One region of the Yoonia sp. SWMV100 genome, then DNA from elsewhere that is predicted to be linked to it. Evidence: riboswitches for the same ligand, from Rfam matches in the RefSeq annotation. Region 1 holds a riboswitch; the other holds the start of a gene.
What was found. Region 1 has a riboswitch for thiamine pyrophosphate ahead of thiB (thiamine ABC transporter substrate binding subunit). Riboswitches for the same ligand answer to the same signal wherever they lie in the genome.

Region 1 (4,947 bases):
CTGTATTGACGACCACGGCCACCACGAAGTGCCGGGCAGCTGGATTGGTATGCCACAGCCGCTTTGGGGTGACGACGTCGTTTATGCAGACGGTCATTCGACCGATGTTGAACACACCTCGCAAGACGTCGCAGCGTTTCTGATGTGGACAGCAGAGCCAAAGATGATGGCCCGTAAACATGCTGGTCTGGCCGGTGTGATCCTGTTGGTGATGCTGTCAGTGTTGCTTTACATCACAAACAAACGTCTTTGGGCACCACACAAACACAAAGACAAAGACTGATTTGAATTGTCTTAGACATACAAAAGGCCCGCCAGTTTGGCGGGCCTTTTTGTTTATGAAGGGTGGATTTCAGTCCGCAGTGTTTTGTCCAAGATACGTGGCAAGTGCGGGTGGCGGACTATCCAAAAGATCAGCGGTTGCAGTTGGCTGTCGGACCACCCCGTCTGCAACAAACGCGACCTGATCCGCGATACGCCGTGCATCCGCTGGGTTATGGGTAACCATGATCACAGTGCGGCCTAGATCCGCGAGCCGCGTTTTCACCAAATCAAGCATTTCATCCTTTAGACCCGGTCCAAGTGCCGCGAAAGGTTCGTCTAGCAAGACAACCGGACGATCCGCCAATAAAACACGCGCCAACGCCGCGCGACTTTGCTGCCCACCAGAAAGCGCGGCAGGCTTGCGGTTTGCCAAGTCGCCCAATCCGACGCTGTCCAATATCTCGGCCACCTTTGCCTGGGCGGCAGTATCCAGCCGCAGCCCCTTGCGCAGCCCTAATCCAACGTTCTGTGCGATCGTGAGGTGTGGAAACAAGTTGTTATCTTGGAACAAAATACTGACAGGCCGATCGGCCGGTGGCAGGCTGGTGATATCAACGGGGCCCCACAAAATCTGCCCCGCCGCAGGCGTCAGAAACCCCGCAATTGCTGATAGGAACGTCGATTTGCCGGACCCTGACGGCCCGATCAATGCTGTAATGCAGCTCGCCGTAAACATCGCGTTTACAGACAATTGAAAACCGCCTTGACGCAACTCCAATCCCTTACAGGTCAACATCGCGGCGGCCCCCTTGGTCACATATCCAGAACATCAGAAAACTTAGCGCCAACAGCAAGACGGCGGCACCTGCGGCCGCATCCATCTTGTACGCGCCCATCAATCGATACATCGCAAGCGGCAGGGTTTCGTTGGATTGATCCGCGAACAGCGTAATGACCCCCAAGTCACCCATTGACAGCGCCGCCGCAAGTCCCGCGCCAAACCCCAACGGTCTGCGAATTCGTGGCAGCACCACAATCCAAACCCAGCGCCAGCCGGTCAACCCAACCGAGGCACCAAGATGAGCAAAGTTCGCCTGCACCGATGCGATCGCCGGGTCGATCGCCCGCAATACAAATGGCAATGCGAGTGTCGCGTTTACCAGCATCGTAATAAGCAGGGCCAGATCGCTTGGATTAAAGTACGGGTATATAATCAAGAATGCCCCTGTCCCGACCACAAGACTTGACGCGGCCAATGGCAGCACGCCCATCACGGCAACGATCCGTCCGCCCCACAGACCCAAACCAATCGCCATCGCGCAACACAATGCTGCGGACGCGCAGGCAACAATTACAGACCGCAGCGCCGCAACCCAAACCGTGCTTGGCAAAACGATCAACGCCGGCAACCCGCGCCAGATAACCATCCCAAGCGGCAGCAGCAAAAACAGCGTCGCGCCAGCAATCAGCGCATAATCGAATCCAGCGCGCCGCACATCCCAGCGCGTCACGACACGATCCAATCCCGCGCCCATCGCATCAATACCCGTCAATCGCCACGCAAGCACAGCCGCCAGAACACACAACCCGAATTGGAAACACGCCAGCAGCGCGGCGCGCCCAAGGTCGAAATCAAACCGGAGCGCCTGATAGATTGCCAATTCTACTGTGGTACTTTTCGGTCCACCGCCAAGGGTCAGCGCGACCGCGAAACTGGTCAGACATATCAGGAATATCACTAAAAATGTGCTCGGAACGACGGTGCGCAGCATCGGCCACTCGAGCAACCGCCCAACTGGCGCACCAAGGCTCGCAGCAAGCCGAAATCTTTCTGCCGGAATGGCAAGCCACCCTTGCAGGATCAATCGCACAGCAAGTGGCAGGTTGAAGAAAACATGCGCCAAGACGACACCATGAAACCCGTAAATTGACATCGTCTCAAAGCCCAGCGCACCAAGCGCCGCATTCAATATGCCGCCGCGCCCGAACACCGCCAACAACCCGACAACAGCGACCATTACCGGCAATAAAAACGGCGCGCCCAGCAGCGTGATCAACACCTTCCGCCCCCGAAACTGCCGACGGGCCAGCGCCCGGGCAACCGGTATTCCAAGGATCACGCTGATCGCGGCGGACACGAACGCTTGCGTCACGGTAAACTTGATCGCCGCCCAATCCGCAGCACCCAGTCCGCGCAGCCACTCTGCACGGGCAGCGACCGCCACCAATGTACCTGCCGTCAACACCAGCACCAGCACCCCCGCAAGGGCGCCGGGCCAGCGCGGGCTTATTGAGACAGCGCGGTACGCCAAGCGCCCAAAGCCGTATCGCGTCTTGCCAATGCTTCGTCAGAGGAAAACAACAACGCTTTGTCTGCACTCACGGGATTATCGAATGCGGCGGGCAGGCCACCATCTGGCATCACCGCCGGATACATCCAATTGGTTTCAGGGATAATGCTTTGGAACGCATCGGACACCATAAAGGCCAAAAACTGATCGGCCAAGTCAGGTTGATCGGTTCCCGCGACTTTGCCAGCCACTTCGACCTGCATATAGTGACCTTCCTCAAACACCCAAGCGACCTTGGTGGCGTCGTCTTCGGCGATGATGTGATAGGCAGGTGATGTGGTGTAGGACAGCACCGCGTCTGCTTCGCCATCCAGGAACAATCCATAGGCTTCGGACCAACCGGGTGTCACGGTGACAATATTGTCCGCCAGATCGGCCCAGATCGCAGGGGCATCATCGCCATATGCGGCGTCAACCCACATCAGCAATCCCAAACCAGGGGTCGACGAACGGGGGTCTTGGATCACGACTTTTAAATCACTGTCTGCCAAGGCCTGCAATGACGTGGGGGCATCGGTATCCGCGTTCCCGACAAAGGCGAAATAGCCCCAGTCAAACGGCAGGAATTCGGTATCATCCCATTCAATCGGAAGATCAAGATCAACGGTCACACCATGCGGTGCAAACAGGCCTGTGGCACGTCCGGCGGCGGTTAGGTTCGTATCCAGACCCAGCACAACGTCGGCCTCTGTGCGCGCACCTTCAAGCTGAAGCCGCGCCAGCAAAGCCGCGCCATCACCTGCGGCGACAAATTGCAGATCGCAGGCACATGTCGCCTCGAATGCAGCTTCGATAGCAGGGCCGGGACCCCATTCGCTGGTAAAACTGTCGTAGGTCAGAATTTGCAGCACCGGGGTTTCGGCCATTGCGCCCGTAGCACAAAGGACAAATCCCGCGACAGCTGGCAGATAGATTGGTTTTTGCATCGTATCCTCCAAATGCGACGGGCGGATTGGGGGATAGCGCGATTGCCATACCTTCCCTCCGCCGGTCTTAACCGGTTCAGGTTCAACGGGTCCGCTTGCGCATCTCAGCCAATCAAGGCCCCCCGAGGTGCAGACTGCATACTTGTAGCGCGCAGAAATGAAAAGGGTTGGTCTTTTCGGGGTTAATATACCTTAAGCATGCAAGGGGACACGTAGCGCACATGTAGGGTTGAAAAGCGGTCCCCTACGGCAACATCGCCTAAAAAGCACGTCAATGGTTTCGTCATTCCTGATGCGTCGGGTGAAGTTTACAGATGTATGGTGTGGCTTCGGGTCAAACTTTTGAAAGGTACGCCATGAAAGTATTATCAACATTCACTTCGGCCCTCGCGATTTGCGCTGCAAGCGCAAGCGCGCACTCCACCCCCAGCGTTTCGCATGATGGCAGCACGATCACGCTTGGCTATAACTTCCACAATGACGCAGACGGCGCACCGTTCCGCGATAACTTTACGACGCAGTTAACGGCGGCTTCAAAGTATTCTTTAGGCGCAAATTTCGGTGCTGCTGTTTCATTGGTTTACAATAAAGAACAGCATCAAAGCAGCTTTTACTCCGAGCGGTACTTGATTGATGTGAACCCTTACTACGACTTGGGTGCCGGGTCGGCTGGCGTTTTCTATACTGCGATAGCCTATTACGATGGTGACTCGGAAACGCATGCGCAATACGGTGTGACCGCGGACTATAAGACCAACGGTATGGGTTTCGAAGCCTATGCAGGTCTATACGAGGAAGATCGTTCGTTTGAACAAGATACCTATGGGATAGCGGTCTCGTATGACGTGACGGACGCCGCAATGATCTACATTTCAGAGCGCAGAGACGTGAGCGATGGTGACTCTTATGGCCTTACCGCAATCGGCGGCACATACGACCTCGCAAACCTTACGGGGAACCTCCCTATCAGCATCCGTGCAGAGGTTTCTGGGTTTCATGATAACGACAACACCCTGAGCGAGGGTGACTGGACGCAGTTTTCGTTGATGGCTAGCTACAGCTTTGGGGATGGCGCAGAATCTATTTTCCGTGGTGTTCGCGCTGTAAATTACTACTACGACTGATTTCGACCGTTAAAAATTTAAGATCCGCGCCATCTTCGGGCGCGGGTCATTCTGTGACCTTTGTCGTTTAGCCGGGTTGAGCGTGACACAGTTTGCACATTCGGGAAAATCAGTCGCCTAGCCAACCTAGATTGAACAAACGCGGGCCTTCCTGTAATCGGGTTCCAACAAAAGAGGCGCGCATATGTCGATCAACAGTTTCGGACATCTATTTCGGTTTACCACTTGGGGCGAAAGCCACGGGCCCGCGTTGGGCGCAACCGTCGACGGCTGTCCGCCCGG
Region 2 (4,947 bases), on a different contig from region 1:
CACAAACCAGTCCAGCAACAGGGTCATTTGATCCTGCGCCCACATGGGTTGCGCAAAAAGTGACAGCAAGCTCGCAGCGATAATCGGTTTCATATTGGGGTCTACTTTCAAAGATTGAAAAAATGGTGGGTTGGTCCGTGACCGGTTCCAACTGATAAGGCGTCCGCATATGAAACGGCGCCCGAGACATAAGTTTTTGCGGCCGAAACTGCCTGTGTTAGACTCTGGTTTTTGGCCAACTGCGCCGCCAATGCCGACGACAACGTACAGCCCGTACCGTGGGTATTTGCGGTCTGTGTGCGGATGGCGTCGAACCACGTCACCCCTGCGGCTGTCACCAAACAATCGGGGCTGTCGCCCGCGTCCAGATGGCCACCCTTCATCAGGACCGCCTGCGCCCCTAACGCGCAGAGCGCCACGCCCTGCGCTGCCATCTGATCACGCGTGTTAGCGGGTGCAACGCCCAGCAGATGCGCGGCCTCGGGCAGATTGGGCGTCAACACGGTACACAGCGGCAACAACACATCCCGCAGCACCGCAATGGCGTCCGGGTCCAGCAAGGCAGCACCGCCCTTGGCAATCATCACGGGATCCAACACGATGGGAACGCCCGTCATGCCTTGCAATGCGCTGGCAACCGTGCGGGCGACCTGCGCATTGGCAATCATCCCCACTTTGACAGCATCCACGCGAATATCGGCTTTAATAGACTCTATCTGACGGCCAACAAAGTCCGGCGGGATCAGATGTATACCCGTAACGCCTTGGGTATTTTGCACCGTCAGCGCGGTGATCACGGCCATCGCATAGGCACCATTGGCGGAAATCGCTTTGATATCCGCCTGACTGCCAGCGCCGCCCGATGGGTCCGATCCTGCAATGCTAAGAACATTCGGGATCATAGCGTTGCCTCTTGGACGTTGAACGCGCGCGCCGCAGCCGCGGGGTCAGGCTGGCCGCAAATCCCCGACACAACGGCGATGCCATCCGCGCCCGCCGCACGCACATCATTGGCGTGGGCCGCCTTAAGACCGCCGATTGCGACCGTGGGCAAGGCCGCCACTGCCACCAGCTGTGCCAATCCGTCAAACCCCAAAGGCTGCGCATGGTCTGTTTTAGTCGCGGTCGCAAAGACCGGTCCAAGACCAAGGTAATCCACCAGACGGGGGTCGGCGGCCTGCACTGCCTTTGGTGTTTCACATGATAGCCCAAGGATTTTCACCGGCCCGAGCAGTGCACGCGCCTGGGCGGGTGACATATCGCCCTGCCCGATGTGCGCGCCGTCGACATCCGCTGCGATCGCCGCATCAATGTCGTCGTTGATCACAATTGGCACACCTGTTCCGACCAGCGCCTGCCGCAACGCGCGGGCCACGTCGATACGCTCTGCTGTGGTCGCGGTTTTGTCGCGCAATTGCACCATGGTGACACCGCCTGCAACAGCACGGCACACCGTCGGCACCACGCCGATCTGCGCGCACATCTGGCGATCTGTCACCAGATACAAACGCAAGCTTTGGCGCAGCATCATGCGTTCACCTGCGCCAGATCAGCCGGCATTGTCGCCGCAAGCGCATCCAGAAAATGCACGGTAAAACTCCCCGGTCCCGCAGCCGTTGCGCCGGCACGGGTGCCAGCCACCTTGAAATGGGCAAGGGTCGCACAAGCCGCATCAAATGCCGGGCCGACCGCAGCATAGGCCCCCATTAATGCGGTCTGCGCACAGCCTAATGCCGTGACCTGCGGCATCAGTGCAGAGCCGCCGGCGAAATGCGATTCCTGGGTACCGTCGGTGACAAAATCAATCGGACCTGTCACCGCGACAACGCACCCGAAATTCTGCGCCAGCGCCCGTGCGGCACCTTCGGCGGCGGCAACACTGTCACCTGTGTCAGCGCCTTTACCCGCGCCGGCCTCGCCGGCCAGCGCCAATATCTCGGATGCGTTCCCACGCACGATGGTGGGACGCAGCGCCAGTAAATCCTGCGCCGCATGCTTGCGATAATCCGATATAAAGTGGGCCACCGGGTCCAGAACCCACGGGATATTGCGGTCGCTGGCGATGTTGGCAGCCATCAGCATGCTCGACAACCACGACGTCGACAAGGTGCCGATGTTGATGGTCAACGCGCCACATATCGGTGTGAACGCTGGAATTTCTTCTGGCGCGTGAACCATGGCTGGTGACCCACCCGCCGCCAAAACCACGTTCGCCGCGATATTCATCGCGACATAGTTCGTCATGCAGTGAACAAGCGGTTTTTGGTCCCGCAAGGCTATCAGCACATCATCAAGGGGCATTTTGTCTCCTTTTTTCGGGCGAAAAAAGAGAGAGCGCACGCGCAAGCAGAAACATACGACCTCCCTCCGCCAGCATTATCTGGTTCAGGTTCAAAGGGTACATCTCAGCTTTTCAGCGCCCCTGGTGTCGCGGAGAGTACAGGGCTTTGGCGGGAAACGTCAAACGCATTGTGGCGCTGCCGCAAAGATCGCGGCAGTGGCGTATTTATTGCGGCAGTTCGATCTGCATTTTCACATCTGTCGCGGGTGCAGATGCGGCGATTTCAAATGCCTGCACGCTATCTTTGAACGCAAATGTGCGGGTGATAAGCGGTTTCACATCAATCGCGCCTGAACTGATCATGCCAACGCAGCGCGGAAACACATGCGCATAGCGAAAGATATTTTCGACGCGGGCTTCGCGCACCATTGCGGCACCTGCATCATATAAAATTGGTTCGGCCTGACCACCAATCATCACCACGCAGCCCCCTGGGGCAAGCGGTTCAAACACCTGCGCGGCGGCTTTGGGCGATCCTGTCGCCTCGAAAACTACATCGGCGCCCCAGCCATCGGTGGCGGCTTTCACGACGTCGGTCATGTTCTGCTTGGTCACGTCAACCGGTGTGATCGCCGGTGACAGGCTGGCGGCGATTTCCAACTTTTGCGGGGCCATGTCGCTGACAAACACTCGAGCGCACCCGGCCGCCAAGGCTGACAGCGCGGTGACCAGTCCAATCGGCCCCGCACCCATTACCACCGCCAGATCACCCGGTTTGATCCGGGCCTTGGTTGCGGCATGCACGCCAACCGCCAAAGGTTCGACCATCGCCGCCTCGGCAAAGGTGACGTTATCGGGCAGTTTAAATGTGAAATCCGCAGGGTGGACACAGGTCGGGCGCAAGATACCGTGATAGGGCGGCGTCGCCCAAAATCGCACGGCTGGGTCGATATTGTACATCCCCAGTCGGGCCGCCTTTGAGGTTGGGTCAGGAATGCCGGGTTCCATACAGACGCGGTCACCCACCGCCAAATGGTTGACGTCACAGCCCAATTCAGTCACCGTGCCCGACGCCTCGTGCCCCAGAACAATCGGGGCATTCACAACAAAAGGGCCGATACGTCCATGCGTGAAATAATGCACGTCTGACCCGCAAATCCCCACGGTGTGCAGTTTGATCCGCACATCCCGCGGCCCAAGCGTTTCTTCGGATTTTGCGATTTCTGGAAAATCGCGCAGCGACAGCACATGTTGGCGTTCAAGAACAAGCGATAGCATCCAGTTTCCTCCCACGGGTTCACAAACAAGCCAACACTGATCCGACTGCAAAGATCAAGCCAGCGCAGCGAACGCGCGTGGTTTTGTTCACAAAGTATCAGCCCATGATCGCCCAGCGGATCGCATATGCCACGACGCCCAGCGCCAGAACACTCAGGACCCAAATCCCGATAAACCAGCCGAATTTCTTAACCGCCTGCTTCAATGATAGCCCTCGGTCGGGTCCACCTTGCCGCGAAAGACCCAATACGCATAGGCGGTGTAGATCAAAATCAGCGGCACCAGCACAACAGTGCCGACCAACGCGAATTTTAGGCTGGCGTCAGGGGCCGCTGCTTCGACGATGGTCAGGGATGGCGGGACGATATTGGGGTAAAAGCTGATCCCGATCCCGATAAAGCACAACACAAACAGCGCCAGTGCCGATAAAAACGGCTGTAAATCCTTGCCTGCATTTAACCCACGAAACAGCGAAACCGCCGTCAGCAGGACCGCCGCAGGCATTGCCACGCTAAATGCGCTGCCCGGCAAATTAAACCACCGCTGGAAATACACCGCGTCCTGAAACGGCGTCAGAACACTGACCAGACCGATAAAACCCAAAGTGGCAATCGCCAGACCCCACGCATAACGTTGCATTTGCCGCTGCAGGGGACCATCGGTTTTCACGATGATCCACGTTGCGCCCAACAATGCATAGCCCACAACCACGGCCACACCAGTCAGCACCGAAAACGGCGTCAGCCAGTCCCACCAGCCGCCTGAATAGGCGCGACCTGACACCTCGATACCTTGGACCAATGCGCCCAGCGCGATCCCCTGCATAAATGCCGCCACAATGGACCCGCCAAAAAACCCGAGGTCCCAAACGGGCTTCCAGGTCTCGGTGCGCCAGCGATATTCAAACGCCACGCCACGAAAAATCAGCGCCAGCAGCATGAGGATGATCGGCAAATAAAGCGCGGGCATGATAACCGCATAGGCCAGCGGGAACACCGCGAACAGGCCACCGCCGCCCAGTACCAGCCATGTCTCGTTGCCATCCCAAATCGGCGCGATCGAGTTCATCATTGTCGATTTGTCCTGCTCGCTTTTGGCGGTCGGGAATAAAATCCCGATGCCCAAGTCAAAGCCATCCAAAATGACATAGGTCAGCACCGCAAAGGCGATGATCCCCGCCCAGATAAACGACAGTTCAAACATCATGCCTCTCCCTTGTCGCTTTGGATTTCTTGGATCGGGGTGATCCCCGCTGTCCGAATAGGCCCATCACGCAGACCCAGTTTGATCGTGCCCGCGGGTTTGTTCATCATCGCCAGCAGGTAAACGGTGCCTGCGCCAAAGATAAAGAAATACACCACGATAAAGGCCAGCAGCGATGCCGCCAC

Region 2: another riboswitch for thiamine pyrophosphate. It lies ahead of thiM (hydroxyethylthiazole kinase); the one in region 1 lies ahead of thiB (thiamine ABC transporter substrate binding subunit).

What each region holds. Positions count from the first base shown of each region.
Region 1 covers NZ_JBWBAQ010000003.1:556,441-561,387, forward strand. The annotation lists gene ACXJGX_RS07555 (cytochrome c1) at 1-283, shown strand, start outside; gene ACXJGX_RS07560 (thiamine ABC transporter ATP-binding protein) at 353-1,060, opposite strand; gene ACXJGX_RS07565 (thiamine/thiamine pyrophosphate ABC transporter permease ThiP) at 1,047-2,576, opposite strand; gene thiB (thiamine ABC transporter substrate binding subunit) at 2,552-3,541, opposite strand; TPP riboswitch at 3,578-3,676, opposite strand; gene ACXJGX_RS07575 (hypothetical protein) at 3,898-4,665, shown strand; gene aroC (chorismate synthase) at 4,850-4,947, shown strand, end outside.
Region 2 covers NZ_JBWBAQ010000005.1:41,672-46,618, reverse strand. The annotation lists gene ACXJGX_RS12275 (ABC transporter substrate-binding protein) at 1-93, opposite strand, end outside; gene thiD (bifunctional hydroxymethylpyrimidine kinase/phosphomethylpyrimidine kinase) at 108-902, opposite strand; gene thiE (thiamine phosphate synthase) at 899-1,531, opposite strand; gene thiM (hydroxyethylthiazole kinase) at 1,528-2,301, opposite strand; TPP riboswitch at 2,346-2,434, opposite strand; gene ACXJGX_RS12255 (NAD(P)-dependent alcohol dehydrogenase) at 2,507-3,559, opposite strand; gene ACXJGX_RS12250 (DUF2474 family protein) at 3,657-3,764, opposite strand; gene cydB (cytochrome d ubiquinol oxidase subunit II) at 3,761-4,765, opposite strand; gene ACXJGX_RS12240 (cytochrome ubiquinol oxidase subunit I) at 4,762-4,947, opposite strand, start outside.